Regions from separate parts of the Kingella sp. SNUBH-2017 genome, predicted to be linked through region 1. Evidence: predicted binding sites of a transcription regulator. Region 1 holds the regulator's gene; the other holds the start of a gene.

Region 1 (10,631 bases):
CGCGGTAGGGTTCGGGCTGGCGTTCCAAACCCCACTCGAAGACCTGGTCTATCCACTGCACCGGATGGATTTCCAGCCCTTCTTTGACGTTTTGCGGGATTTCTTCCAAATCCTTCACATTGTCTTTGGGAATCAGCACATGCTTGATGCCGCCGCGCAGGGCGGCCAGCAGTTTTTCCTTCAAGCCGCCGATGGGCAGGACTTCGCCGCGCAGGGTGATTTCGCCGGTCATGGCTACGTCGGCGCGCACGGGGATGTTGGTCAGAGCGGACACCATCGCCAGCGTCATGGCGATGCCGGCGCTGGGGCCGTCTTTGGGTGTGGCGCCTTCGGGCACATGGACGTGCATGTCGTGCTTCTCGTAAAAGTCGGGCGCGATGCCGAGACTTTCGGCGCGGGAGCGCACAACCGTCCACGCGGCGCTGATCGATTCCTGCATCACGTCGCCCAGTTTGCCGGTGCGCACGATGTTGCCTTTGCCTTTGAGCGCGGCCGCTTCGATGGTCAAGAGTTCGCCGCCGACTTCTGTCCACGCCAGGCCGGTTACTTGGCCGATGCGGTTTTCGCTGGCGGAAACGCCGTAGTCGAAACGGCGCACGCCGAGAAAATCGTGCAGATTGGCGGCGCTAACGGTGATGGTTTGCGCTTTTTTGCTGCGCGAGCCGGTTTTCAGGCTGCCTTTGCGTTCGGTTTGGATCACGGCTTTGCGGCAGATTTTGGCGATTTCGCGGTCGAGCGAGCGCACACCGGCTTCACGGGTGTAGTAGCGCACGATGTCGCGCACCGCGCTTTCTTCCACTTTGAGCTCGCCTTCTTTCACGCCGTTGCGCTGCATCTGTTTGGGTACCAGATACTGCATGGCGATGCTGACTTTTTCGTCTTCGGTGTAGCCGGAAAGACGGATGATTTCCATGCGGTCGAGCAGGGCGGGCGGGATGTTCAGGCTGTTGGACGTGGCGATGAACATCACGTCGCTCAGATCGTAATCGACTTCGATGAAGTGATCGGCGAATTTGCTGTTTTGCTCGGGATCGAGCACTTCCAACAGCGCCGCAGCGGGGTCGCCGCGAAAATCGTTGCCGAGTTTGTCGATCTCGTCGAGCAGAAACAGCGGGTTTTTCACGCCGGCTTTAACCATGCTCTGCATGATTTTGCCGGGCATCGAGCCGATGTAGGTGCGGCGGTGGCCGCGGATTTCGCTCTCGTCGCGCACGCCGCCCAGCGCCATGCGCACGTATTTGCGGCCGGTGGCTTTGGCGATGGACTCGCCCAGCGAAGTCTTACCGACCCCGGGCGGACCGACCAGACACAGGATCGGGCCTTTGATTTTGTCGGTGCGTTTTTGCACGGCCAAATATTCCAAAATGCGCTCTTTGACCTTTTCCAGCCCGTAGTGGTCGGCATCCAGCACCAAATCGGCCTTGGCGATGTCTTTGCTGACGCGGGTTTTCTTTTTCCACGGCAATTCGACCAGCGTTTCGATGTAGTTGCGCACCACGGTGGCTTCGGCCGACATCGCCGGCATCATTTTCAGCTTTTTAAACTCGGACAGCGCTTTTTCTTCCGCTTCCTTAGGCATGCCGGCGGCGCGGATCTGTTTTTCCAGTGCTTCCATCTCGCCGCGCTCGTCTTCTTCGCCGAGCTCTTTCTGAATCGCCTTAATCTGTTCGTTCAGATAGTACTCGCGCTGGGATTTGTCCATCTGGCGTTTGACTTTGCCGCGGATGCGTTTTTCCACTTGCAGGATGTCCAGCTCGCCTTCGATCTGGCCGAGTAGGTATTCCATGCGCTCGGTGGCGTCGGCGGTGTCCAGAAGATGCTGGCGCTGTTCGAGTTTCAGCTGCAGATGGGCGGCGATGGTGTCGGCCAGGCGGCCGTTGTCGCTGATTTCCTGGATGGACGACAGCACTTCGCCGGGAATGCGTTTGTTGAGCTTGGCGAACTGGTCGAACTGCGCCAGCAGGGTGCGGCGCAGCGCTTCGCTGTCGGCGCCGGCGTGTTCGGTTTCGGCCACCGGCAGGATTTGGCTTTCGAAATGGCTGCCGTTGTCGTACACGCTGAGGGCGCGGGCGCGGAACATGCCTTCGACCAGCACTTTGACCGTGCCGTCGGGCAGCTTCAGCACCTGCACGATTTTGGCGATGGTGCCGGTGGCGTGCATATCATCGGGATTGGGCGTTTCGTCGTTGCCGTTGCGCTGGGCAAGCAGGAACACCGGCGTGTCGGCATCCATGGCGGCGTTGAGCGCGGCCACGGATTTTTCGCGGCCGACAAACAGCGGCAGCACCATGTGCGGGTAAACCACCATGTCGCGCAGCGGCAGGGTGGGCAGGGAATGGGTTTCCGGAGTGTGGGGTGTATAGGCCATCGGAGTCTCGTGATGTTCGGGTTTGTTCGGTGCCGGCAAAGAGCGTTTGCCCCTGCCGGCGGTTCGCCCTAAATAGGGCGGAAGGCGGCGGATTTCAAGCGGGGATGCTTGGGGAGATGGTATTTTGCGGTTTAGGGGGTTTTCAGGCTGCCTGAAAATGTGGGATTCGGATACTTTATACGGCAGCTTTCAGGCAGGTTTTCTTAGCTGGACAAATAGTTTGAAGCAGCCTGAAAACAACAGGGCGGCGGTGGTTTGATTCGGTTTTAATTTTAAGGATTTCCATTTCCGTCGGCAAAAAAACTTCAGGCAGCCTGAAACGCTTTTCAGGCTGCCTGAAAGGCAACGGGCTGCGGTGCTTAGCGCGGGCGGCCGCTGCGGCGTTTGGATTTGTTTTTCTGGCGCGCCATTTCCTGATTGGCAGCCTGTTTGCTGATGCGCTCGCTCAGGCGGCGTTCGGCTTCCTGTTCGGAGCAGTTCATTGCTTTGCTGGCGATGAAAACCGCGTCTTTGCGCGCCTGGCCGCCGGTGAAGTACATGCGGCGCAGGTCGGCGGGGTGGATTTTGCCGGCTTTGAGATCGATGTTGAAACGGGCGGCGCTGTCGATCAGTTTTTTCTGCTTCCAGTACATAAAGCCGGTGGCGCCGCCGACGGCGCCGGCAACCAGGCCGACGCCGCTTAAAAGCGCCCAATACCAGCTGGCGCCGAGCAGGTAGGCGACCATGGCAATAAAGGCGGCCATGGCAAACCAAACGATAAAGATGCGGGTTCTGTCCATAATGGGGTTCCTTGTTAAATCATGGTAAGGGCAGCCTGAAAACGGTTTTCAGGCTGCCAAACGGGTAATCAGCCGCTTGATTCCGTCCCAAGCGTCGCCGTCTTCGGCGCCTTTGATCTGGCGGTCGATGCGGGCGCATTCCTGCAGCGCGGCGGTAAGGCGGGCGGGGCTGATGCGGGCGGCGGCAGGCGGGGCGCTGTGCTGTTTGTCGCCCCACAGGCGCAATTCGTTGCGCACGCTCTGCACGCTGCGCCCCTGCTTGAGCGCGGCCGAGAGCCGGATCAGGGTGCGGATGTCTTCGCTGAGCGACCACAGCAGCAAAACCGGCTCTTCGCCTTCGGCCTGCAGGCCTTCGAGCAGTTGGGCGCTGCGGCGGATGTCGCCGCGCATCCAGGCCGATGAAAGCTGGAAAACGTCGAAACGGGCGACGTTGGCCACTGCGTTTTCCGCTTCGGCCAGCGTCAGCAGATGGCCTTTGGGGTAGAGCAGGGCGAGTTTGTCGATTTCCTGCGCTGCCGCCAGCAGATTGCCTTCCACGCGCGAAGCAAACAGCGACAGCGCTTCGCCGTCGATATCCAGATCGCGCGCGTTCAGGCGGCGGCGTATCCAGGCGGGCAGCTCGGCGGCGCCGACGGGCTTGGCTTCGTAAACCGTGCCGTTTTTGGCAAACGCGGCGAACCATTTGCTCTGCTGCTGGCTGCGTTCGAGCTTGGGCATCACGACAAGGGTAAGGGTGTCCGGCGGCGGGTTTTGCGCCAGCTCCAGCAGCACGTCACCGCCGTTTTTGCCGGGCTTGCCGTTGGGAACGTGAATTTCCAGCAGCTTCAAATCGGCAAACAGCCCGCTGCTGGCGGCGGCGCCGAGAATGTCTTTCCAGTTGAACTGCGAATCTTCGCTGCTGTAGCGCTCGCGGTTGAGATAGCCTTGTTCGCGGGCGGCGGCACGCAGGGCGTCGAGCGCTTCGATGCGCAGCAGGTCTTCTTCGCCGTGCAGCAGGTAAAGCGGCTTCAAAGGGGCGTTCAGGCTGCCTGAAAATGCCATGCTTGCCCCTATTCGGCACTCAGAAAGCGCAGGCGGTAAACAATCTGCTCGGCGGCATCGGCCTGCATTTCTTTCCACACGGTCTGCTCTTCTTCCTGCTTGCCCAACACCATGCTGTCGGCGTAGGGCAGGGTGCGGCGCACTTCGACTTCAATCGGCGCGCCCCACGGCTGGCCGTTGCGGTAGGCCTGCGCCGACACTTTCAGCGACAGCAGGTATTCGTTGAGCTTGGCGGCGCGGGTGATGGTGTAGATGTCTTTTTTGCTGTCGATATTGACGATTTCCAAATCCGCCTGCGCGTGGGCGGCGGCAACCGGCAGCGCATCGGCATGGCGCAGCGCGTCTTCCAGCGGCTGCTGCAGCGAGTTGCCGGCAACATGCCAGGCGCGTACCGGCAGCGAACCGCCCAGCAGGCGGCCTTTGGGTTGGAAGCCGCAGGCGGCCAGAAGCAGCGCGGCAAAGAGAGCGAAAATTCTGATGGTCATAAGTTTTGCAGGCGCTCGGGCGCCGGTTGTGCCGCGAAAGCGGCGGCGGTGTGTATTATAGCGGAAAGACTCTATAATTGCTGGTTTGGGTTGGAATGCGTTAACAAACGTTAGCACGATTGCGCGGCTTTCAGGCTGCCTGAAACGGAGAACATTATGGATTGGAACACGCTGGCGGAAATCGACCGCCGTCACATCTGGCACCCGTATGCCACCATCCCCAACCGCCTGCCGGTGTATCCGGTTGCGCGGGCGCAGGGCTGCACGCTCGAATTGGCCGACGGCCGCCGCCTGATCGACGGCATGTCTTCGTGGTGGGCGGCGCTGCACGGCTACAACCATCCGCGGCTCAACCGCGCTGCCGCCGCCCAGCTGGAAAACATGAGCCATGTGATGTTTGGCGGCCTGACCCACGAACCGGCGGTGCGGCTGACGCAGGCGCTGCTCGACATCCTGCCCGCGCCGCTGAACCGCGTGTTTTATACCGACAGCGGCTCGGTGGCGGTGGAAGTGGCGATGAAAATGGCGCTGCAGTACCAAAGAGCCGTCGGGCAGCCTGAAAGCCGCTGCCGCTTCGCCGCCGTGCGCGCCGGCTATCATGGCGACACCTGGCACGCGATGTCGGTGTGCGGCCCGGAAACCGGCATCCACAGCCTGTTTGCCGCCGGATTGCCGCTGCAGTATTTCCTGCCGCAGCCGGCCAGCCCCTTTCACGGCGAATGGCAGCCTGAAAGCATCGCGCCGCTGGCCGATCTGCTGGCGCAAAAGCACCACGAAATCGCCGGCCTGATACTCGAACCCATCGTGCAGGGCGCCGGCGGCATGTATTTCTACCACCCCGAATACCTGCGCCGCGCCCGCGAATTGTGCGACCATTACGGCGTGGCGCTGATATTCGACGAAATCGCCACCGGGTTTGGCCGTAGCGGCAAAATGTTTGCGCTCGAACACGCCGGCGTGGTGCCCGACATCATCACCCTGGGCAAGGGGCTGACCGGCGGCTATCTCACGCTGGCCGCCGCCGTCTGCCACGAGCGCATCGCCCAAGCCATCGACGAGAGCGACCATCCCTGGCTGATGCACGGCCCCACCTTTATGGCCAACCCGTTAGCCTGCGCGGTGGCCGCCGAAAGCCTGGCCATGCTGCGCGAAAGCCCGTGGCAAGAGCGGGTGGCGCAAATCGAAAGCATGATGCGCGACGGGCTGGCCGCCGCCGCCGGCTGGCGCTGCGTGCGCGAAGTGCGCGTGCTCGGCGCCATCGGCGTGCTGGAAATGCACGCGCCGGTGCCAACCGCCACCCTGCAGCCGCGGCTGGTCGATAAAGGCGTGTGGGTGCGCCCCTTCGGCAATATGGTTTACCTGATGCCGCCCTTTGTGATTTCCGCCGACGAATTGCAGTTTCTCGTCCGCCAGACGCTGGCGGCGGTTGCCGAAGAATACGGCGAAGAGTGGACGCCGGCAGCCTGAAAATATCCGCAGCGTTTTCAGGCTGCCCCAACACCAAGCAGCCTGAAAAACGCCTGCTATCCCTTTGTTGATTGCTTCCCCATCTTTTCAGACTGCTTTTTTTCAGGCAGCCTGAAAGGGCGAAAGCAGCCTGAAAACGGAATCCCGAATATGAATCCCAAGCCAAGCGTTTATTTTGTCAGCGGCATCGACACCGGCGTCGGCAAAACCGTCGCCACCGGCATTTACGCCCGCGAACTGGCGGCGCAGGGGCGGCGCGTCAGCACCCAGAAAGTGGTGCAGACCGGCTGCAGCGGCATCGCCGAAGACATACTCGTCCACCGCCTGCTGCAAAACCAGGGGCTCACCCGCCACGACCACAGCGGCGCCAGCTGCCCCTACGTTTTTTCCTACCCCTGCTCGCCGCATCTGGCCGCCGAACGCGAAGGCCGCGAAATCAGCCCCGTCCGCATCGACGCCGCCACCGCCCATATGCTGAAAGACTACGACACCATCCTGCTCGAAGGCGCCGGCGGCCTGATGGTGCCGCTCACCCGCAACCTGACTCTGCTCGACTTTGCCGCCGAGCGCGGCTACCCGCTGGTGCTGGTCAGCAACGGCCGGCTCGGCAGCATCAACCACACCCTGCTCAGCCTGCACGCCGCCCGCAGCGCCGGCCTGCCGGTGCAGCGCCTGATTTTCAACCGCTACCCCGAGACCGATGCCGCCATCACCGCCGAAACCGAACGCTATCTGCGCGACTACCTGCGCCGGCATTTCCCGCAGGCCGAATGGTCGGTGCTGGAACGCATCGGCAACTGATGCGGCAGCCTGAAAAGCGCGCGGCAAAAAGCAGCCTGAAAGCCCAGTTGGTGCTTTCAGGCTGCTTTGGCGTGCGGGTGTTTGAAAAGCGGAGACGGTTGGAATGGAAAGTGCGGCTGCTGTCCGAAGCGTAAAGACCGTGGCGGCAGGCAGCCTGAAAAGCGCTCCCAAGCCTTTCAGGCTGCCATTGCGGGCAAGGCAGCCTGAAAATCAGACCTGCAGCCAGAAAGTTACCGGCCCGTCGTTTTGCAGGCTGACCTGCATTTCGGCACCGAAGCGGCCGGTAGCGGTGGGCAGGCGCTCGGCGGCGCGGTGGTGAAAGCGCTGATAGAGGTGCTCGGCGCTCTGCGGTTCGGCGGCGGACGAAAAGCTCGGGCGCAGGCCTTTGGCAGTGTCGGCGGCGAGGGTGAACTGGGAAACCACCAGCAGGCTGCCGCCGGCCTGGCAGACGTTGAGGTTCATTTTGCCGTCTGCATCCGAGAACACGCGGTAGTTCAGCACTTTGTCGAGCAGTTTGTCGCAGCGCGCATCGTCGTCGCCGCGCTCGACGCCGAGCAAAACCAGCAGGCCGCGGCCGATTTCGCCGACGGTTTGGCCGCCGGTTTCGACTTTGGCACGGGCTACGCGTTGGATAAGGGCAATCATGGTTTTCTTTCGTGTTAGGTAAAAAGATGGCAATGCAAAAGGCAGCCTGAAAAGCGTTTCAGGCTGCCTTTGGGGGCGTTTATCTTACGTTGCGGCTTTTCTCTTTGTATTGGAGAACGGCGCGGTCGAGTTTGTCGGCCAAAACGTCAATGGCGGCGTACATGTTTTCCGGTTCCTGCGCTTCCACATGAAGGTCTTTGCCGGACAAATGGAGCTGGGCGGCGGCTTTGTGGCCGTTTTTTTCCTGCGACAGCGTAACGGTGGCGGAAATGATGCCGTCGCTGTGGCGCTGGATACGCTCCAATTTGTCTGCAACTCGGTTTCGCACGGCTTCGGTAACGTCGAAGTTCAAACCGGTGATTTTCAGATTCATGATGCTCACTCCTATACGGGGTTGAAGGCTGCCTGAAAGGGCAGAGGGAAATCAACTGTGTCGGCGGTGTTGCACGGGCGGGATGCCCAATTGTTCGCGGTATTTGGCCACGGTGCGGCGGGCAATGTCGATGCCCTGCTGGTGGAGGAACTTGTGCAGCATGCAGTCGGAGTAGGGTTTGCGTTTGTCTTCGTTATCGACAAGCTGGCTGATAACGGATTTGATGGCGTTGGCGCTCAGGCCTTCTTTGGTGTCGCCGCTGACTGCGTGGCTGAAGAAATAGCGTAACGCAAACAGCCCCTGCGGGCAAGCCAAATATTTGTTGCTGACGGCGCGGGAAATGGTGCTTTCGGCGAGATTCAGATGCTGGGCGCATTCTTTGAGCAGCATCGGCGCCAGCGCGATTTCGCCGAACTGGAAAAAGTCCTGCTGGCGCTCGACGATGTATTCGGCCACGCGCAGCACGGTGTTTTTGCGCTGGGCGAGCATGTCGATTTTCTGCTTGGCACCGATGATTTTTTCGCGCCAGGCGCTGTCGATGCCGTCGCTGTCGGCAAGCGCGTCGGACAATTCCTGGTTGATGCGGATTTGCGGGCCCGATTCGCGGTTGCTGAACGCCTGCCAGCCTTTGCCGTCGTTATGGACGAAAATATCGGGGCTGACGTAGGACACCGGTTCGCCGCTGGAAAAGCCGTAGGCGGGATAAGGATTCAGGCCGGTGATCATTTTGAGCGCGGCTTTGAGCACGCTGTCGCTGAACTCGGGCAGCAGCTTGCCCAGGCGGATGACGTTTTTGGGCTGGTTGGGCGTGAGCTTGTCCAAATGGTGCATAACGATATGCGAGGCGCAGCGGCGCGCCAGCGTAATCGGCAGGCGGGAGAGCTGGTGCAGCAGCGACTGCTGCAGGTTTTCGGTGGCGATGCCGGGCGGGTCGAAATTACGCAGGTGCTCGAGCGCGATTTCCAGATCTTCTTCGCTGAGCATCCATTCCAAAGGCGTGTTGTCGACGATTTCTTCGATGCTTTCGGTCAGATAGCCTTTTTCGTCGAGAAAATCGATCAGCACATGCACATGCGCCGCTTCCAGCTGCGTGAGCGGATGCTCGCTCACCTGCTTGTGCAGATAGGCGTAGAGGTCTTCTTCGTCGGCCAGATTTTCCCAGGCGCTTTCGCTGTCTTCCAAACTCACATTGCGCTGCGACACCGCCGCCGATACCAGCGGCGGCTCGTAGGGCAGCTCGCTCTCGCCGTCGCTCTCGACCTTTTCCAGCAGCGGATTGTCCAGCAGCCAGTCTTCCACTTCGCGCTCGATTTCCTGGCTCGACATCTGCAGCACGCGCAAAGACTGCTGCATGCTCTGGTTGAGCTGCTGGCTTTGTTTCAGCTTGAGTTGGAAGTTGTTTTCGCTCATGGTTTCAAACGGCTTCAGTAATCGAAGTTTTCGCCCAAATACACCGCGCGCACCTGCTCGTCGGCCACCAGTTCTTCCGGTTTGCCCGAGGCGAGCACCGTGCCTTCGCTGATGATGTAGGCACGGTCGCAGATGCGTAGGGTTTCGCGCACGTTGTGGTCGGTAATCAGCACGCCGATACCGCGCTCTTTCAAAAAGGCGATGATTTTCTGGATGTCGATCACCGCAATCGGATCGACGCCGGCAAAGGGTTCGTCCAGCAGGATAAAGCGCGGCTGCATCGCCAGCACGCGGGCGATTTCCACCCGCCGCCGCTCGCCGCCCGAGAGCGCGGGCGCCGGACTGGCGCGCAGGCGGCCGATGTTGAGGTCTTCAAGCAGCTTTTCCAGACGGCGGTCGATTTCGGCCTTGTCTTTCAGATTGATTTCCAAAATGGCGCGGATGTTCTGCTCCACCGTCATCTTGCGGAAAATCGACGCTTCCTGCGGCAGATAGCCGATACCGGCGCGGGCGCGCTCGTAAATCGGGCGGTGGCGCAGCTCGACGCCGTCGAGCGTGATGCTGCCGGCATCGGCGGCAATCAGGCCGACAATCATGTAAAAACTGGTGGTTTTGCCCGCGCCGTTGGGGCCGAGCAGGCCGACCACTTCGCCGCTGGCGATGTCCAAAGAAAAATCTTTGACCACGCGGCGTTTTTTAAACGATTTCTGCAAACCGGCAACGTGCAAAACGGAAGGGGAAGATGAAGTCATAAAGTTTACTGGAAGCAAGATGGCGCAGAGCCGCCAACAGGGCGGCGGCAGGGATGAGGAAATTATACCGACAATATCCGCGCCTTCCAAAACCGCGTCGCCGCCGTTTTCAGGCAGTCTGAAACGCAAAACGGCAGGATTTTGTTCTAGTTATTTGAATCAAAAGGAAAGAGTTGGCAAGCAGCCTGAAAAAACCCCACCGCCCGTGTGCGGTGCAAAGGGCGGATTTGCCACAACGGCAACCAAAAGCAGCCTGAAAAACAGGCATAAGTAACAAATTTACTGCTCAATCTGAGAAACGGGGCACTAAGTAACAAATTTACTGCTGAAAATTTATTTTTCAGAGAAATAATCCTGAATAAACTTTATCTTGTTAGCCTTACTCATGCCGTGATGGCACTCCAAATGCCGCTTTAATCCGGCAAATGCGCCATCAAGCAGATTGGTGGTGTTTGGGATGCTCAAATCGGGATGCTCTTCAAACACAAACAGGTTGCCCATGTTCCGTTT
Region 2 (19,169 bases), on a different contig from region 1:
GGTTCAGAAGGGCGCTGAGGCTGTCGTCTTCGGGGGTGTAGTCCACCAGTTTGGGGGCTTTGACTACGTCGCGGGCGACGCTGTAAACGTTGCCGTAGCCGTCGATCAGGCCGGCTTTTTGGGCTTCGATGCCGGTGTAGATGCGACCGCTGAAGAGATCGGGGTTTTCGGCTTCTTTGAGGCGTTTGCTGCGGCCTTCGCGCACGGCTTTGATGAATTCGTTGTGGATCTGGTCGAGCATCTGCTGCCAGATGGCCTGCTGCTGCGGGGTTTCGGGCACGAAGGGGTCACCCATGTCTTTGTTGCTGCCGGCGATGTGGACGCGGCGCTTGATGCCGAGTTTGTCGATCAGGCCGGTCAGATCGAAGCTGCTGCCGATAACGCCGATGCTGCCGACCAAGCTGGACGGATCGGCATAGATTTTGTCGGCGGCGGCGGCGATGTAGTAGCAGCCTGAAGCGCAAACGTCTTCGGCAACGACGTAAACGGGAATATTCGGATGCTCGGCTTTCAGGCGGCGGATTTCGGCATAGGCGATATTGGAAACGACGGGCGAGCCGCCGGGGCTGTTGGCGCGGATGATGATGGCTTTGGCTTTATTGTTGGCATAGGCCGCTTCCATGCCTTTGCGCAGCATTTCCACCTGGTCTTTGTGCGGATTGCCGCCGATTTGGCCTTCAAGGCGGACAACGGCGGTGTGCTCGCTGCGGGCGGCGGCAAAGGCGGAGTCTTCGCGGTTTTGGCCTTTGCCGAATACCAGCGCCAGCACCAATAGGAAAACGCCGAGCTTGATAAAGCGCCAGATGTTGCGCCACAGGCGCTCGCGGCGCTGTTCGTGGTAGGCGGCGAGCAGTACGCGGTTTAGGGTGTTTTGTTCCCAGCTGCCGCTTGCTGCTTCTTCGGGGTTCATCGGCTTGCCGTCGGGGCGGTTGATGCGGTAGTTCATTGTCGTTTCTCGCTGCTTGGAAAAGGCGCATTGTATAGCGAAAACGCGCTTTTTGGGTTTTCAGGCTGCCTGTGCGCGGCAGGGTAAACGTGCAGGCAGCCTGAAAGGCGCGGCATAGCCCGCTGGCGGCTTTCGCTATACAATGCGCCGTTTTTCCCACAACGGAGCGCACCATGAGGTTTTTATCGGTGCTGGCCGCCTATCTGGTGCTGGCCGATTTGCTTTTCGGACTGGTCGGCAACGTGAAATCGGCACTGCTGCCGTCCGCCGCGCCGCTGCCCAAAGACGGGCTGCCGGTGTCGCCCGAATTTGCTTTCGGCTGGCTGCAGGTGCTGGCCAACGGCGGCATGGCGCTGGTGGTGGGTTTGGCTTTGCTGTCGGTGCTGGCGCAGTCGCGCTCGGCGGCACGCGGGCGGATGCTGGTGGTAAACGGCTGGCGGCAGACGGCATTGCTGATTGTGGCGGTGTTTGCCGCACCGGCGCTGTGGCAGTGGCTGTGGGCGTTTGCCGACTTCGCACAGGGGCGGCTGACAGTATCTTTTGCCGACCCGCGCTATCTGGCAGTCGCTATCTGCCAGCCGTGGCTGCTGCTGCTGGCTTATTCCGCCTGGCGCGGCCAGCGCCGTTTGCGCCGCGCTGCCGTCGAAATGCCGCCGGTGGTTGTGCCGCCTGTCGAGCCGCTGGAATAGGGCGTTTGCGGCGCAGATATTTTTCAGGCTGCCTGAAAGCAATCAGGCAGCCTGAAAACCGAAAAGGAAGCACAATGAACATTACCGTATTGGCCGTCGGCAGCAAAATGCCGCGCTGGGTGGACGAAGCGGTGGCCGAATACGCCAAGCGCTTCGGCCGCGACATCCGCTATACGCTCAAAGAAATCAAGCCGCAAAAGCGCGGCGGCGGCATCGGCGCCGAGCAGGGCATGGCGGCGGAAGAAAAGCGCATACTCGAAGCGCTGCCGGAAAACGCGCTGCTGGTGGCGCTGGACGAGCGCGGCGAAGCGCCGACTTCATTGCAGCTGGCGCAGCATCTGAAAAACTGGCAGCAAAACGGCGAACACGTCTGCTTTGTCATCGGCGGCGCCGACGGCATGAGCGACGCGCTCAAATCCCGCGCCCGCCTGCTGCTGCGCCTGTCCAGCCTGACCCTGCCGCACGGCATGGTGCGCGTGCTGCTTACCGAGCAGCTCTACCGCGCGGTGTCGATACTCAACAACCATCCCTACCACCGCGAATAGGCAGCATAAAAAGCAGCCTGAAAAGTTTTCAGGCTGCTTTTGCCGTTGTTTGAGCAACAAAAAACCCGCCGTATCGGGCGGGTTTTTGCAAACGGGGCAAACAATTAAGCCAGCGCTTTCACTTTGGCAGCCAAACGGCTTTTGTGGCGGGCGGCTTTGTTTTTGTGGAACACGCCTTTGTCGGCAATGCGGTCGATCACTTTAACAGACTGGCGGTAAACTTCTTCGGCAGCGGCTTTGTCGCCGGCTGCAACGGCTTTCAACACTTTTTTCACCGCGCTGCGGAAGGCGGTGCGCAGGCTGGCGTTGTGGGCACGGTGTTTCACGGACTGACGGGCGCGCTTGCGGGCTTGTGCGCTATTGGCCATAAGTTCTTACTCCTAAATACAGGGTTTAATGGTTTAATAAAAACGCGGCATTCTAAACATCCGCCTGCACATTGGCAAGCAGTTTGTCGTTTTTCCCGCGCGCTCGGCCGCTTGCGCGGGCAAAAGCGGCGTCAGGCGCAACACAAAAGCGCCCGCAGGCAGCCTGAAAACGCAAATCCGTTATTAAGAAAGTGCAAAATACTGCTAGAATCCGCCGTTTTATCTTAACGCCGCCGCGTGCCGAGTTGCCATGTCCTACCAGCAAGCCACCGTTCCCGTTCCCGAAAAGCTCGCCGAAGCCTTCTCCGATGCCCTGATGGAGCAGGGTGCGCTGTGCAGCACCATTGAAGACGCCTACGCCGGCACCGAGCAGGAACAGCCGATTTTCGGCGAGCCGGGCATGCCCGCGCAGCAGGTGTGGCAGCAAAGCCAGGTAACGGCGCTGTTTGATACCGCCGCCGATCCTGCCGCCGCGCTGGCCGCCGCCGCCGAACAAATCGGCATTGCCCTGCCCGAGTGGCGGCTCGAAGAGCTGGAAGAGCAAGACTGGGTGCGGCTCACCCAGTCGCAGTTCGACCCCATCCAAATTTCCCCGCGTCTGTGGATTACCCCCACCTGGCACGATTCGCCCGACCCGGAAGCGCTGAACCTGCGCCTGGATCCCGGCCTGGCTTTCGGCACCGGCAGCCATCCCACCACCCGCCTGTGCCTGCGCTGGCTCGACCAAAACCTGGCCGGCGGCGAGCGTGTGCTCGATTACGGCTGCGGCTCCGGCATTCTCGCCATTGCCGCGCTCAAGCTCGGCGCCGGCGAAGCAGCGGGTGTCGATATCGACCCGCAGGCCGTGAAAGCCGCCCGCGCCAATGCCGGGCAAAACGCCGTTCAGGCTGCCTTCGGCACGCCGGACGAGCTGCCCGAAGGCGAACAATACGACATCGTACTGGCCAACATCCTGGCCAATCCGCTGCGGATGCTCGGCAGCATGCTGGCGCAGCGCACCAAAAGCGGCGGCCGCATCGTCCTTTCCGGTATTTTGCAGGAGCAGGCCGAAGAATTGAACGCGGTTTACGCCGAATGGTTCGACATGCAGCCGGCCGTCTGCGACGAAGGCTGGGTGTGCCTCAGCGGCCGCAAGCGATAACAACAGGCTTTAAGCGCTATGAACGAAATCAAAATCAACTGTCCGGATTGCGGCAAGCCGCAAAGCTACAGCCGCGTAACCCTGGTCAAAACCCAGGGGCATGTGGTCTGTAAAGACTGCCATCATATGTTCCGCGTGCTCAAGCAAACCGGCAAAAGCAATAAAGCAGTAGAGACCGTGGCCGTGCCCTCTGAGGCCGCCCAAGCCGGCAAAGCCGCGCCCAAGCAGCCTGAAAAAGCGAATCCGGCCGCCCGAGGCAAGCCGGCCGCCGGCAAAAACGCAGCGGCCAGAGAATACCGCATCCCCAAAGCCCAGCCGGCCGCCAAAGCCGCGCCACAAGCCAAGCGCACCGAGTTTGCCGAAGTGGAAAGCGCGCCGTTTGCCTTCAATCTGCTCGAGCGCGAAGAGCAAACCGCCAACGTGCCGCAGCTGCTGCCGGCGGAAAACGGCACCCGCATGCAGGCGCGCACCCCGCAGGGCGAGAACATCACCATCCATACCGACAATCTGGTGTTCACGCTGGTAGGTGATCCCGCCGCCCCGCAGCCGCTCTCGCCCGCCGTGCCCAACCAGCCGCCATCCCCGCCCGCCCTGCCGCCGGCTGCCACCCACGAAATCAACTGGACCATTGCCACCATCGCCGCTTTGATTGTGCTGATTCTCCAGCTCTTCTATCTGATGATGATGTTCCCCTAAACATTAAAGCCAAAAGCAGCCTGAAAAGCCCCGAAACTCTTTTCAGGCTGCTTTTCCATTATGAAGATGCGCCAAAGCGCTGCCATTACCATTGGTGTAATGGCGTTCAGCCCAAAAATATTCCCCCGCTTTTATTCACAACTACCGGTCTTTTGCCATGAATCCTGTCCGCCGTTACTTTATCCTGCTTGTTTTCTTCACTCTGCTGTTTATCGCCTTGGTGGCTGCCGGCAGCTATCTGCTGGCCGCCGGCAGCCGCCAATTCGGCGTAGCCGCCTTTGTGTTTTCCTTTGCCGCCGCCTTCGCCCAAATCGCCTGTTTGGCACTTTATCTGCGCGCCCGAGCCATCGCACAGGCGCAAAACGCTCGCCCGCCGCAATCAAAATGACAAAAAACGGCAGACTGCTGCCGCAAACGCACCATGCCCGCCGCATTTTTTCGGCAGTCTAAAAATATTTTCAGAGTATTTTTTCATTTTTATTCATTCACTTATTTATTTTTTGGCAAAACTGGCACCGCAAAAGCTTAATACCTTGCAAGCAAAGATACTTGCCGAAACCAACCCGCAGCACCGCACGGCAAGATATTCATTCACATAGGTGCTGTATTTTTATCTGGAGATAAAACATGAAAGCAATCCAAAAAGGTTTCACCCTGATCGAACTGATGATCGTAATCGCCATTATCGGTATTTTGGCCGCCATCGCCCTGCCGGCTTACCAAGACTACATCGCTCGTTCGCAAGCTACTGAGGGCTTTAAAGCTACTTCTGGTATCCAGTCTGATATTGCCGCTATTTATGCTGATACCAATACGCTGCCTGATAGCACCGCTGAGCCGCTGAAAACTGCAGTAACAGAACTGGGTGGTAAATATTTTGCCAAGGGTAGTGCGACTGTGGCTGCTGGCGTAATCACCGTCCCCTTCAATGCTGGTGCTAACAGCGGTAAGACCTTGGTTATCACTCCTACTGCTAATGCCGCCAACGGTCAGATTACTAAGTGGACTTGTGCTGGTACTATTGAAAAATCCCGTCTGCCTTCTTCTTGCCAATAATTGGTTAGAAGGTGTGTGATTAAAGAAGCCCTGCCTAAGCAGGGCTTCTTTTCCAAATCAAGAATCTATTTATTAAAGAGAATAATGATGAAAAACATACACAGGATGAGCCGTGGTTTTACCCTGATTGAACTGATGATTGTAATTGCTATTGTTGGGATTTTGGCAGCGCTTGCTCTGCCTTCTTATCAGGATTATGTTGCCCGTGCTCAAGCGCTGGAAGCAATAAAATCTGTGGAGGGATTAAAAACCGATATCGGTGCCTATTATTGGCAAACGGGAGTGTTTCCTGTTGCGGGAAATCCTGTTATGAGTGCTGCAGGGGCGCTTAAAGGAAAGTATTTTTCTGCTGGCGGAGTGCAAGTACAGCCGAATAACGGTATTATCGTTGCAACCTTTGATAAAGGTGCCAATTCTGGTAAAACCGTAGTCATGGTTCCAACTCCAAATCCGAATAATCGACAGATCATTACTTGGCGGTGTGAAGGAACCGTAGGAAAGACTCGTTTGCCGAGTACTTGTCAGTGATATAGCAATACTTTTGTAATTAGGGAGTGTAATGAAATTCAGATTCAAGGTGGCTGGAATCCATTTATTGTGTTCTGGTTTGGTTGCCTTGTGCGGACTGTATTTAGTCTTCAATGTCTGGCATCCGGATCCACTGCAAAAAGCAGTGGGCGTTACCCGTATTTTCTTGATAATGCTGGGTATTGATGTGGTGTTGGGTCCTTTACTCACTCTGATTGTTGCCAGCAGTAAAGAGAAAAAAACGTTAAAATTTGACTTACTTGTAATTTTAATTATTCAGTTTTCTGCTTATCTTTACGGCATGTATAGCATTGCTATTAGTCGGCCAGTATATTTAGCATTTGATAAAGTAAGATTCGAAATAGTGCAGGCAGATACGGTTTCTCGCGATTCTGCTAAGGTCATACTTCCGGAGTACCAAAATAACCCATGGTTTTCTCCGCAGTGGCTTGCCGTTCGTCCTTATAAAGATGTAGCTGAGCAAAACGAGCGCACTTTTCTTGAACTCCAAGAAGGTATCAGTCCTGCTATGCAGGCTGATCTCTATCAGCCGATAGACGGTGGCACATGGCGTGAAATAAAAAAAACACAGCACACTTTGGATGAGCTGGAAAAATACAACGACACACAACAAGTCAAGCAAATTCTCGCCACTCACCCTGAGGCTGACAGCTACCAGCCGCTGAAAGCGCCGGCGGTGGATATGGCGGTTTTGCTGGATAGCAAGCAGGAGAAAATCATTGCCATCGTTGATTTGCGCCCATGGTAATGATGGTGGCACGGCATAACGGATATTTGGTACCGGAAGCGGTATGGCAAATATCCGTTTTTGCTGTTTGCGCGTTTCAGGCAGCCTGAAAGACGTTTCAACGTAAAAAACGCTATACTGCGCCCTTTTTTCAGTAGTGTTTTGTTTTCAGGCTGCCTGAAAAACTGTTTGGGAATATTTGAATGAACTTCCACGCCGATTGGTTTCCCGCTTCGCTCTTGTGGGCGGCGGCTGTGTTGTGGCTGGCGCTCTTGGCGGCAACGGCTAAGCCGGCGCTGCGTGCTGTTCGGTCGTCACCGCAATCGGCGGTGCTGGCCGCGGCTGCGGCAGGGTTTGCCTGGCTACTGCGGATCGATATCCAGGCCGGGCATATGGCGGGGATGGATTACCATTTCCTCGGCTTGAATCTGGTGTGCCTGATGGTGGGTGCGCCGGCGGCTTTTTGGATCGGCTCGGCCTGGGCGCTGCTGTATGCGCTGCTGCAACCCGAGCATGCGATGCTTGCGGCGCTGCCTTTGAATGTGTTGGCGGTGGTGCTGCCGGCCTGCGTGGTGAGCGTGGCCGTGCGCCGCTGGGGTGAGCGGGCTTTACCCAAGCATTTGTTTATCTATATTTTTATTTTTGGTTTTGTTGCCGCTGTGTTGGGCATGCTGCTGGCCGGCACGCTGGTTACGCTCTCTTTGCTGTGGGCGGGCGTGTTTCCCGCTGCGGTGTTGCGCGAATCGGTGTATCCAGTGTTTTTCCTGATTTCGTGGGGCGAAGGATTCTTAAACGGCATCTTTACCGCCGTATTCGTTTCGTTGCTGCCGCAGGTGCTGAAAACGTTTGACGACGCGCGCTATCTCGGCGGCGGACCGCAGATTTGGAAATAATGCCTTTTTCAGGCTGCCTTTGCGATAATAGGCAGCCTGAAAACCTGTTGAGGACTGTGTTTATGTATCTTCCCCATAAAAAGCGGCCGTGGCTGCCGTGGCTGGCCGGGTTCGCGCTGATTGCCGCGCTGGTGCTGTTTTTCCACCTGCTGCGCGATATCCTGATGCCTTTTATCATTGCCGCGGTGCTGGCCTATATTCTGAATCCATTGGTGAGCCGGATTGAAAAGCACGGCATCAAGCGGGGTAGGGCGGCGATGTGGGTGATGCTGTTTGGTTTTTTTGTGCTGACGGCGCTTTTGCTGGTGATTGTGCCGATGCTGGCGGGGCAGATTCAGAAGATTGTGTTGCTCATTCCACAGATGGCCGATTATGTGCAGCACACCGCGCTGCCGTGGTTAAACGGCCATCTGGGGCAGCATCTGACTTTGGATGCCGACACCATTTCTACTTGGGTGCGCAATAACGCGCAAAACATCAGCCGGCAACTGCAGCAGGCGATGCCCATGCTGCTGCAGCGCGGCTCGTCGCTGGCTGTCGGCCTAAGCAATCTGGTGCTGCTGCCGCTGCTGCTGTATTACTTTTTGCTCGATTGGGCGCGCTGGGAGGACGGTATCCGCAAAATGGTGCCGCGCCGCTATCTGGCCGCCTATAACCGCGTCGGCGGCAATATCGATAAAGTGCTGGGCGCCTTTTTGCGCGGGCAGCTGCTGGTAATGCTGATTATGGGGCTGCTTTACGGGCTGGGGCTGATGCTTACCGGTTTGGAATCCGGCTTTGCCATCGGTATGGTGGCGGGACTGCTGGTGTTTGTGCCGTATTTGGGCGCGTTCACCGGCCTGCTTCTGGCCACTTTGGCGGCGCTGCTGCAATTCGGTTCGTGGCACGGCTTGCTGACGGTGTGGAGCGTGTTTGCCGTCGGTCAGTTTTTGGAGAGTTTCTTTATCACGCCGAAAATCGTTGGCGACCGCATCGGTTTGTCGCCGTTTTGGGTAATTTTTTCTTTGATGGCTTTCGGCCAGATGATGGGCTTTGCCGGCCTGCTACTCGCGCTGCCGCTGGCCGCGGTGTCGATGGTGCTGCTGCAGGAAGCCAGCAGCCACTACTGGCGCAGCAGTTTCTACCGCAGTAGCCAGTAGGCAGCCTGAAAAGCCGGAACCGGCGCCCGCATGATTCGGCGGATGCCGGTTTTTGGTTTCAGGCTGCCTAAACGGGCAGAACGAATGCGATGCAGATTAAAGCCGAATCAAAACAGGCAGCCTGAAATTCAGGCTGCCTGTTTGCTTTACTAAGGGATTAGCGTTTGTCTTCGGCAACGAAGTCGCGGCGCGGGGAGCCAGTGTAGAGCTGGCGCGGGCGGCCGATTTTCTGGCCTTCGCTGATCATTTCGTGCCAGTGCGAAATCCAGCCGACAGTGCGGGCGAGGGCGAAGATAACGGTAAACATGGACACGGGGATGCCGAGCGCGGAAAGTACGATGCCGGAGTAGAAATCGACGTTCGGATACAGTTTTTTCTCGATGAAGTAGGGATCGCTCAGGGCGATGCGTTCCAGCTCCATCGCCAGTTTGAAGCGCGGATCATCGTGCAGGCCGAGTTCGTTCAGCACTTCGTCGCAGGTCTGCTTCATGATGGCGGCGCGCGGATCCATATTGCGGTACACGCGGTGGCCGAAGCCCATCAGGCGGTATTTCTTGGCTTTGACGCCTTCCATAAAGGAGGCTACGTTGGAAACGTCGCCGATTTCGGCCAGCATGTTGAGCACGGCTTCGTTGGCGCCGCCGTGGGACGGACCCCACAAGCTGGCGATGCCAGCGGCGATGCAGGCGAAGGGGTTGGCGCCGGAAGAGCCGGCCAGACGCACGGTGGAGGTGGAGGCGTTTTGCTCGTGGTCGGCGTGCAGGATGAAGATGCGGTCGAGCGCGCGTACCAGAACGGGGTTGGGTTCGTAGGCTTCGCAGGGGGTGGCAAACATCATGTGCATGAAGTTTGCGGTGTAGGAGAGGTCATTGCGCGGGAAATTGAAGGGCAAGCCGTTGGAATAACGGTAGCACATGGCAGCAATGGTGGGGATTTTGGAAATCAGGCGGTAGATGGCGACCTTGCGGTGTTCGGGATCGGCGATTTCCAGGCTGTCCTGATAGAAGGCGGACAGGGCGCCGACTACGCCGACCATCATAGCCATGGGGTGGGCGTCGCGGCGGAAACCGCGGAAGAACCAAGTAAGCTGTTCGTGCACCATGGTATGGCGGGTAACGGTGTTGACGAAGGCTTTTTTCTGTTCTTTGGTGGGGAGCTCGCCGTAAATCAGCAGATAGCAGACTTCGAGATAGTCGCTGTGTTCGGCAAGCTGCTCGATGGGGTAGCCGCGATAGTAGAGCAGGCCTTTGTCGCCGTCGATAAAGGTGATTTTGGATTCGCAGCTGGCGGTGGACACAAACCCGGGATCGAGGGTGAACATGTTGGTGCTTTGCTTCAGCGCACGGATGTCGATGACATCGTTGCCTAATGTGCCTTGCAGTACCGGCAGTTCGATGGTGTCAAAGCCTGCGCCTTGCAGTTTTACGGTGTTGGACATCTCTTGCTCCTTATAGGTTTTTTACTTGGAAGGGAACAGGCAGCCTGAAAGCGGAAAAGACTTTACGACTGCCTGATTTTTTCCAGCAGCGGCTCGAATTCGGGGCGCTCGGGTTTCTGGTGTTGGTTGACCAGGGCAAGGAACTCTTGGTCGGGCAAATCCAGAATTTCCACAAACACGGCGAGTTCGTCGTCGCTGAGGTGCTGGAATCGGGTAGCCATGAAGCGGCCGAGCAGGATATCGAGCTCGAGCAGCCCGCGGCGGGTGAGAAAGCGGATGCGCCGTTTAGCGGTGTCGTCAAATTGTGCCATAAATCTGTCCGTTTGGGGGCGGGATATCGGGTTTCTTTATTGCGGCAATCAGCTTTGCTGCGTATGTGTTTTTCAGGCTGCCCCGCGAACGAGCGCGGGGCAGCCTGAAAGTTTTACACTGCCCGTTTGAGCATGATTTCTTTGATTTTTCCGATGGCGCGGGTGGGGTTGAGGTGTTTCGGACAAACATCTACGCAGTTCATAATGGTGTGGCAGCGGAACAGGCGGTAGGGGTCGTTCAGGTTGTCCAGACGCTCATTGGTGATGGTGTCGCGGCTGTCGGCGATGAAGCGGTAGGCGTTCAAAAGGCCGGAGGGGCCGACGAATTTGTCGGGGTTCCACCAGAACGACGGGCAGGAAGTGGAGCAGCAGGCGCAGAGAATGCACTCGTAAAGACCATCGAGTTCGGCGCGCTCTTCCTGGGTTTGCAGGCGCTCTTTAAGCGGGTCGGCGGGGGTGTCGTTGACCACATAGGGCTTGATGGAGTGGTATTGCTTGAAGAACTGGGTCATGTCCACAATCAAATCGCGGATAACCGGCAGGCCGGGCAGCGGGCGCAGCACGATGGGCTGTTTCAGGCTGCGGATGTCGGTAAGGCAGGCCAAGCCGTTGCGGCCGTTGATGTTCATGCCGTCGGAGCCGCAGATACCTTCGCGGCAGGAGCGGCGGAAGGACAGGGTGTCATCTTGGGCTTTGAGCTTGACGATGGCGTCTAGCAGTTTGACATCGGTGGGTTCGATTTCCAGTTCGTAGTCTTTCATGTACGGCTTGGCGTCCACGTCGGGATTGTAGCGGTACACTTGCAGGCGGATTTTTTCCATTTGGCGGGTGTTCCTTGTCAGATCCGGATTTGCTGTTTCAGGCTGCCTGAAAGGTTTTCAGGCTGCCTGAATCTTTGCGGCCGGTTTTTTAATCAGTAAACGCGTTTGGCGGGCTTGATGTACTCGACCGTCAGCGGCTTGGTGTGAACCGGTTTGTAGGCCAGACGGTTGTCGGCGGAGTAGAACAGCGAGTGTTTCATCCAGTTTTCGTCGTCGCGATCGGGGTGGTCGTCGGAAGCGTGGGCACCGCGCGATTCTTTGCGCGCTTCGGCGGCAATCACGGTGGCTTTGGCCACTTCCATCAGGTTGTCCAATTCCAGCGCTTCGATGCGGGCGGTGTTCCACACCTGGCTCTTGTCGCCGATTTCGGTGTTTTTGGAACGCTCGACCAGCGCCAGCACTTTTTCCACGCCTTCCTGCAGCAGCTTGTCGGTGCGGAATACGCCGGCATGGGATTGGACGGTGCGCTGCAGCTCGCCGCGCAGGGCGGAAACGTCTTCGCCGCCGGTCTGGTTGTTCAGGCGCTCCAAGCGCTGGCGGGTCAGCTCGCCCGCATCGGCAGGCAGCGGCAGCCATTCTTCGTGTTCGCCGATGTATTTGATCATGCTGTCGCCGGCGGATTTGCCGAAGACCACCAAGTCCAGCAGCGAGTTGGTACCCAGGCGGTTGGCGCCGTGCACCGAAGCGCAGGCGCATTCGCCGGCGGCATACAGGCCGTTGACCACCACTTCGGGATTGTCGCCCTGCGGCACAATGACTTCGCCCAGATAGTTGGTGGGGATGCCGCCCATCATATAGTGGGTGGTCGGCACCACCGGAATCGGGTCTTTAATCGGGTCGATGCCGGCAAACTGGATGGAAATCTCGCGGATGCCGGGCAGCTTGGACATGATTTTCTCGGCGCCGATGTGGTCGATTTTCAGCAGCACGTGGTCTTTATTTTTACCGCAGCCGCGTCCTTCGAGAATTTCCATCGCCATGGCGCGGGAAACCACGTCGCGCGAAGCCAGGTCTTTTACAGTGGGGGCGTAGCGTTCCATAAAGCGCTCGCCGTTGGCGTTGAGCAAAATGCCGCCTTCGCCGCGCACACCTTCGGTAATCAGCACGCCGGCACCGGCCACGCCGGTGGGGTGGAACTGCCAGAATTCCATGTCTTCCAGCGGAATGCCGGCGCGGGCGCAGATGCCCAAGCCGTCGCCGGTGTTCATAAAGGCATTGGTGGACGAAGCGTAAATACGGCCGGCGCCGCCGGTGGCAAACAGCACGGCTTTGGCGTGGAAGATATAGACTTCGCCGGTTTCCATTTCCATTGCGGTTACGCCGACCACGTCGCCGTTTTCGTTGCGGATCAGGTCAAGCGCCGTCCATTCGACGAAAAACTGGGTGTTGGCGCGCACGTTTTGCTGGTACAGGGTGTGCAGCATGGCGTGGCCGGTACGGTCGGCCACCGCGCAGGCGCGCTCTACCGCGCGTTTGCCGAACTCGGCAGTGTGGCCGCCGAAGGGGCGCTGGTAGATTTTGCCGCTTTCCACGCGGTCAAAAGGCATGCCCATGTGTTCGAGCTCGATCACCGCGGCCGGTGCGGCGCGGGTCATAAACTCGATGGCGTCTTGGTCGCCGAGCCAGTCGGAACCCTTGACGGTGTCGTACATATGCCAGTCCCAGCGGTCTTCCTGCACGTTGCCCAGCGAGGCGGAAATGCCGCCCTGCGCCGCCACGGTGTGCGAGCGGGTGGGGAAAACTTTGGATAAAACGGCGGTGTTGATGCCGGCTTTGGATAGTTGCAGCGCGGCGCGCAGACCGGCGCCGCCGCCGCCTACGATGACGGCATCAAATTTGCGGATAGGATAAGTCATTTTTTCAGCCCCAGATTACATGAACGGAATACACGGTGCAGGCGATGAGCCAGATGATGGTCAGGCAGTGCAGCGCCAAGCGGATGCCGAAAGGCTTCACATAGTCCATCCACAAATCGCGGATACCCACCCAGGCGTGTAAAAACAGGGCGATAAAGCTGACTTGGGTAAACAGTTTTACCCAGGTTTTGCCGAAAAACGCCTGCCATTGCGAATAGTCTTGCGCACCGGCGAGACTGAACAGGAAAAACAGGAAAAACAGCGAATAAACCAGCATGACTACTGCGGTAATGCGCTGCATCGCCCAATCGCGCAGACCGTAATGGGCGCCGACCAGTTTGCGGTTTACCATAATGCCACCCCCAAAATCAGAGCCGAAACGAAACCGCATACCAATACGGCTTTAGCGCTTTTGCGCGCAGGCTGCAGCTGCACACCTTTGTCGGCATCGATCAGCAAAAAGCGGATGCCGGCGCACAGGTGGTGCATGAAGCCCCACAGCAGGCCCCACAGCATCAGTTTGATCAGGGGATTGCCGCCCCAAGCTTTATAGGTGGCAAAGGTATCGCCGCTGCTTAAAGAGCCGTGCAAAAGCGCCAGCAGGGCGGGCAGGGCGAAAAAGAGAAGCACGCCGCTGATGCGGTGCATGATCGAGACGATTCCCGGAATCGGCAGGTGCCGCGAGAGCACCCGCAAATCCAGAAATACAGGTCGGTTTTTGGTCTGCATTTCGATTCCTTTTGATCAAAGTCTTACTGATATTATTCTTTGAACTTATTGAACTTAAAACAAAGCGCTAAGGAAGATCCCAGCGCTTGGCATTAACCTACATTATGCATAATTTACATTGTTTATCGCTTATTGAATAGTCTTGATTGGGAAAAAAATTTTTGCTTGTGCCGTCGCTGCTTGGGGCTGTTGTGAAATGTAAAGACGGCGGCAAAAGGCGGCAAGCTGAAGTTTGGAGATTAAATAAATAATTTAAAAGAATAATTTATCTGATAATGATTGCCAAACTTGAACTTAATCGCATTAACTAGGCAAAAAGGATAGTTTTTGGCTAAACAGGATTTTATTTTTTGCAAATGTAAAAATTGCCGGCGGCGCTTTCGGGCAGCAAAATTGCCGCAAAAGTTTTCAGGCTGCCGGCCTGTTCTTTTGCGGCAAATCAAATTTTTGTCGGTTTGCTCAGAAGGCTTCGCCCACTTTCACGCCGCCGGCGGTGTCTTGCGGTGAAGATAAGGCGGCACAGACGGATTGGGCAGCCTGAAAGTCCGGGTCGGCAGCCAGTTTTTCCGCTTCGGCGCGGCTCAGGGTGCAGGCCATGTTTTGCCAGCGCGCGGCCAGTTTTGCGTTTTCAGGCTGCTTGAAATCTTGGCGCAGCTCGTCCACCAGATCAGGGCGGTTGCACACCAGCACGATGTCGCAGCCGGCGGCGAACGACAGCTGCGCGCGCTCTTTGATGCCGCCGGCGCCGCAGGCGCCTTCCATAGTAAGATCGTCGGAGAAAATCACGCCGGCAAAGCCCAAATCGCGGCGCAAAACCTGCTGCAGCCAGTAGGCGGAAAAGCCGGCGGGCCAGTTGTCGATTTGCGGATAGACCACATGGGCGGGCATTACCGCCGCCATGCCCTGAGCGGCCAGTTGGCGGAAGGGCAGGATGTCGGCGGCCAGTTCGGCGGACGTGCGCGGGTCTTCGGGCAGCACATGGTGGCTGTCGCCGCTGACAAAACCGTGGCCGGGGAAATGTTTGCCGCAGGACTTCATGCCGCCGCGGTTTAAGCCTTTTTGCAGCGCCAGCGCCAGCGCGGCAACGGTTTCAGGCTGCCGGTGGAAGCTGCGGTTGCCGATCACCGCGCATTGCTGCCAGTCCAAATCGAGCACCGGCGTGAACGACAAATCGACGCCGCAGGCGGCCAGCTCGCCGGCCAGCACCCAGCCGACCTGCTCGGCGGCTTTTTCGGCGGCTTCGCATCCCTGTTCGTCCCACATTTTGCCCAGCGCGGCCATGGCCGGCAGGCGGGTGAAGCCGTCAATAAAGCGCTGGACGCGGCCGCCTTCGTGATCGACGGCGATAATCAGCTCGGGCGTGCGCAGCGATTTGATGTCGGCGGTGAGCGCTTTGAGCTGCTCGACGTTTTGGAAGTTGCGGCGAAACAGAATCACGCCGCCGATGGCGGGATCGAGCAGGCGCTCGCGCTCTTGGCCGCTCAGGGTGTAGGCGGCAACGTCGGCCATTACCGGGCCGCGCGGAAGATGGGGTGCAGTCATGGGAGATGGATTTGGGCTAAGGTTGGGGGAAACGGTTTTCAGGCTGCTTTAAAGCGGGTTTCAGGCAGCCTGAAAAACGGTTTGCCTGTTCAGGCTGCCTGCAACGGCGGGACTTTGGCAAACAGGCGGTGGAAGTTTTCGGTGCTGGCGCGGGCGATGTTTTCCAGCGTGTCGCCGCGCAGGGTGGCGAGAAACTCGGCGGTGTGGCGCACATAGGCCGGCTCGTTGGGCTTGCCGCGGTAGGGCACCGGCGCCAGAAAGGGCGAATCGGTTTCTACCAGCAGCCGATCAAGCGGGCAGTAGCGCACGGCTTCCTGCACGTCGGCGGCGTTTTTAAAGGTAACGATGCCGGAGAAAGACAGGTAATAGCCCATATCCAGCGCGATTTTCGCCACGCGCAAATCTTCGGCGAAGCAGTGCATCACCGCTTGCGGTGCGGCGTGTTCGCGCAGCATCGCCATGGTGTCGTCGGCGGCTTTGCGGGTGTGGATAATCAGCGGCAGACCGCTTTGCTTGGCCGCTTCGATGTGGACGGCGAAGCGGCGGTGCTGCCAGGCCAGATCGCCGCTGCACCAATGGTAGTCCAGCCCGGTTTCGCCGATGCCGACAACTTTGGGATGGGCGGTGCGCTCGATCAGTTCGTCGAAACTGAATTCGGCGGCGGTTTCGCTGTCGGGATGGATGCCGACGGTGGCGTAAACGTGGTCGTACTGCTCGGCAATGGCCAGCACCTGCTCGAAGCTGTCGCGGCTGACGCTGATGGCCAGCGCCCGCACCACATTATTGGCGCGCATATTGGCGAACACTTCGGGCAGGCGCTCGCGCAGGCCGTCGAAATTCAGGTGGCAGTGGGAGTCGATAATCTGCATAAGCGGTTCGGGCGCGCGCCTTTCAGGCAGCCTGAAAAGCGGCGCGGAATAAAAAACGGCGCATTGTGCTTGATTCGCCGGCATCCTGCAAACCCCAATCCGCGCGCGGCAGGCAGCCTGAAAGCGCCGATCCGCTTTGCCCGCGCCGCTTTTCAGGCTGCCTGCCGTATGTGGCGGCGCGGCGTTTCAGGCTGCCTTTTATGCTAGAATCCGCCCCTTTGATTTTCTTCACGGAAGCCTTGAAATGAGTTTGAAATGCGGCATCGTCGGCCTGCCCAACGTCGGCAAATCCACCCTGTTTAACGCCCTGACCCAATCGGGCATCGAAGCGGCAAACTACCCCTTCTGCACCATCGAGCCCAATGTCGGCATCGTCGAAGTGCCCGACCCGCGCATGGCACAGCTGGCGAAAATCGTTAATCCGCAAAAAATGCAGCCGGCGATTGTGGAGTTTGTCGATATCGCCGGCCTGGTGGCGGGCGCGAGTAAAGGCGAAGGCCTGGGCAACCAGTTTCTCGCCAATATCCGCGAAACCGACGCCATTGTGAACGTGGTGCGCTGTTTTGACGACGACAATATCGTCCACGTTTCCGGCAAGATCGATCCGATTGCCGACATCGAAACCATCGGCACCGAGCTGGCGCTGGCGGATTTGGCGAGCGTGGAAAAAGCCATCCAGCGCGAAGGCAAACGCGCCAAATCCGGCGACAAAGACGCGCAAAAACTGGTCGCCCTGCTCGAGAGCCTGCTGCCGCATCTGAACGAGGGCAAACCGGTACGCTCTTTCGGCCTGGATGCCGAACAAACCGCGCTGTTGCGCCCGCTGTTTTTGCTCACCGTCAAACCCGCGATGTATGTGGCCAATGTGGCCGAAGACGGCTTTGACAACAATCCGCATCTCGACCGCCTGAAAGAGCTGGCCGCCAAAGAAAACGCGCCGGTGGTTGCCGTGTGCGCGGCGATGGAAAGCGAAATTGCCGAGCTGGAAGACGACGAAAAAGCCGAGTTTCTGGCCGAAATGGGCTTGGAAGAGCCGGGCTTGAACCGCCTGATCCGCGCGGGCTACGATTTGCTCGGCCTGCAAACCTACTTCACCGCCGGCGTGAAAGAAGTGCGTGCGTGGACGATTCACAAAGGCGACACCGCGCCGCAGGCCGCCGGCGTGATCCACACCGACTTCGAGCGCGGCTTTATCCGCGCCCAAGTCATCGCTTACGAAGACTTTGTGGCGCTGGGCGGCGAGGCCAAAGCCAAAGAAGCGGGCAAAATGCGCGTGGAGGGCAAGGAATATGTGGTGCAGGATGGCGATGTGATGCACTTTTTGTTTAACGTATAGCGCGACACCGCCGCTGTATCCTTTTCAGGCTGCTTGCAAAGGCAGCCTGAAAACTTTGGTGCGCTATGAAAAGCCCGCGACGGAATCGCATCCGGCGCGGGCTTTTGCTGTTGCTTGGGCGGGTTCAGGCTGCCTGAAAAACTACGCTTAGCGCTGCAGGGCTTTTTCCACCGCTTGGTGGTTGGCGCTGCGGATTTGCTTGAGCAGGCTGCTGCGAATGTTTTTAAGCGCCTGCACGGCTTTTTGCTGGTCTTTGTAGTCGGCGGTGCGCACACGCTGGGCAAGCTGCAGCGAGTAGAGTCCTTTTTTGTCGGCGCTCTGCCAGTATTTGAAGGCGTTGATTTCCATGGTGCCGTCGTTGGCAGCGCCGGTTTTCCAAGTGATAAAGTCGATCACGGCAATGTTTTGCTGGGGATCGTGGGTGATTTCGAATTTGGCCTGCGGGTTGTTTTGGCGCAGGGTAACTGCCAGCGCTTTGGCCATGGCGGCGGGGTCGTTGTTCAGCTGCGGCATTTCTTGGTAGCGGATACCGATGAGCCTGCTCCAGTTTTCGAAAGATTCGCCGTTGGCAACGTATTCTTTGAGCCGGTTGCCGTGTTCCATCACGCCGACAAATTCTTTGCCGAAGGTTTTGCCGTCGAATTTCACCGGCGCCGGTGCGGCATAGGCGGCCTGGCCGGCCAGCAGGGCGCTGAGTAATAGGGCAGAGAGACGTTTCATAAAAAGCTCCTGTATGGGGTTGCGGGATACCGCCGCCTGCTTTTATCCGGGGCGGCGGCGGCGCGTATCTTAGCGGGATTTTCCGGTGCCCGCAAACGGGTTTGGCCTGCCGCGTTTGGCGGCTGCCGGCAGCCTGAAAAGGGATTAGGGTAATAAAAAAGATGGACGGATTGAGATGTTTCTATTTAGACAAGGAAGGCACTGCGCCCCTGCGGGGCGCGGTGCTGCGATGGTGTTGGCAATCATGCGCGAGCCTCGACCATGCGGCTAAAATTTTCCGCTTCAATGAAGCGGATAAGCTCTTGTTCGCTACGAATGGTTACCAAATCGACCTGCGAAAGCTGGGCAAACTGTTTGAGTAGGGCGAAAAATTCAGGGATTTGTTCTTTCGTTTTTACGGTGGAGAGATGTTCACGGTTGAGTACGTCAACTCCCTCGTTAAGCTCAAGCGTGATGTAGATTTTTTGACGTTCGTTTTGCATGAAAATGCCCCTGTGGTTTTACAAAAACACACAAGGGCGAATCTCGCTTACGATACGATTCAGGCTGGTTTGTCAAGCAACCGCCTAAGATACTGTCCGATTTGACTTTTATTGCTTGCCCTCATGTGCGGGGCAAAATATAAGCAGCCTGAAAACTTTTCAGGCTGCTTTTAGTGTGTCTTCAGCGCTCAGACATTAGGCTTGGCTTTTGTCGCGGCTGAGAGACATTTTGATCACTTGGTAAGCGAAGAGCGAAGCGCCGCCGATGAAGATCAAGTCGGCAAAGGTACGAATCCAGCGGAACAGCTCCAAGAAG

Evidence for each region. The regulator sigma-54, encoded in region 1, starts transcription at its own class of promoters, with help from an activator protein. The targets are predictions, from matches to a motif close to CTGGCACGCTTCATGCTT.
Region 2: OP500_RS00805 (pilin) is a predicted target of sigma-54. The motif match lies at 4,895-4,912, and genes of this name have one in related genera.

Annotation. Positions count from the first base shown of each region.
Region 1 is NZ_JAPHVK010000014.1:6-10,636, reverse strand. Features, by position in the region: gene lon (endopeptidase La) at 1-2,368, opposite strand, end outside; gene OP500_RS10065 (NfeD family protein) at 2,728-3,147, opposite strand; gene holA (DNA polymerase III subunit delta) at 3,196-4,188, opposite strand; gene OP500_RS10055 (LPS-assembly lipoprotein LptE) at 4,197-4,673, opposite strand; gene bioA (adenosylmethionine--8-amino-7-oxononanoate transaminase) at 4,830-6,140, shown strand; gene bioD (dethiobiotin synthase) at 6,291-6,941, shown strand; gene dtd (D-aminoacyl-tRNA deacylase) at 7,152-7,586, opposite strand; gene hpf (ribosome hibernation-promoting factor, HPF/YfiA family) at 7,666-7,959, opposite strand; gene rpoN (RNA polymerase factor sigma-54) at 8,011-9,369, opposite strand; gene lptB (LPS export ABC transporter ATP-binding protein) at 9,384-10,121, opposite strand; gene OP500_RS10020 (hypothetical protein) at 10,030-10,395, shown strand; partial or broken gene OP500_RS10015 (hypothetical protein) at 10,455-10,631, opposite strand, start outside.
Region 2 is NZ_JAPHVK010000001.1:165,042-184,210, forward strand. Features, by position in the region: gene OP500_RS00770 (S49 family peptidase) at 1-946, opposite strand, end outside; gene OP500_RS00775 (hypothetical protein) at 1,120-1,635, shown strand; gene rlmH (23S rRNA (pseudouridine(1915)-N(3))-methyltransferase RlmH) at 1,710-2,180, shown strand; gene rpsT (30S ribosomal protein S20) at 2,285-2,548, opposite strand; gene prmA (50S ribosomal protein L11 methyltransferase) at 2,799-3,689, shown strand; gene OP500_RS00795 (hypothetical protein) at 3,708-4,385, shown strand; gene OP500_RS00800 (NGO_0222 family membrane protein) at 4,543-4,773, shown strand; gene OP500_RS00805 (pilin) at 5,013-5,441, shown strand; gene OP500_RS00810 (pilin) at 5,457-5,969, shown strand; gene tfpZ (TfpX/TfpZ family type IV pilin accessory protein) at 6,001-6,738, shown strand; gene OP500_RS00820 (energy-coupling factor ABC transporter permease) at 6,921-7,610, shown strand; gene OP500_RS00825 (AI-2E family transporter) at 7,673-8,749, shown strand; gene gltA (citrate synthase) at 8,907-10,187, opposite strand; gene OP500_RS00835 (FAD assembly factor SdhE) at 10,250-10,498, opposite strand; gene OP500_RS00840 (succinate dehydrogenase iron-sulfur subunit) at 10,612-11,319, opposite strand; gene sdhA (succinate dehydrogenase flavoprotein subunit) at 11,412-13,175, opposite strand; gene sdhD (succinate dehydrogenase, hydrophobic membrane anchor protein) at 13,180-13,527, opposite strand; gene sdhC (succinate dehydrogenase, cytochrome b556 subunit) at 13,521-13,904, opposite strand; gene nagZ (beta-N-acetylhexosaminidase) at 14,364-15,446, opposite strand; gene OP500_RS00865 (TatD family hydrolase) at 15,536-16,315, opposite strand; gene ychF (redox-regulated ATPase YchF) at 16,560-17,651, shown strand; gene OP500_RS00875 (hypothetical protein) at 17,799-18,371, opposite strand; gene OP500_RS00880 (hypothetical protein) at 18,614-18,853, opposite strand; gene OP500_RS00885 (nitric-oxide reductase large subunit) at 19,049-19,169, opposite strand, start outside.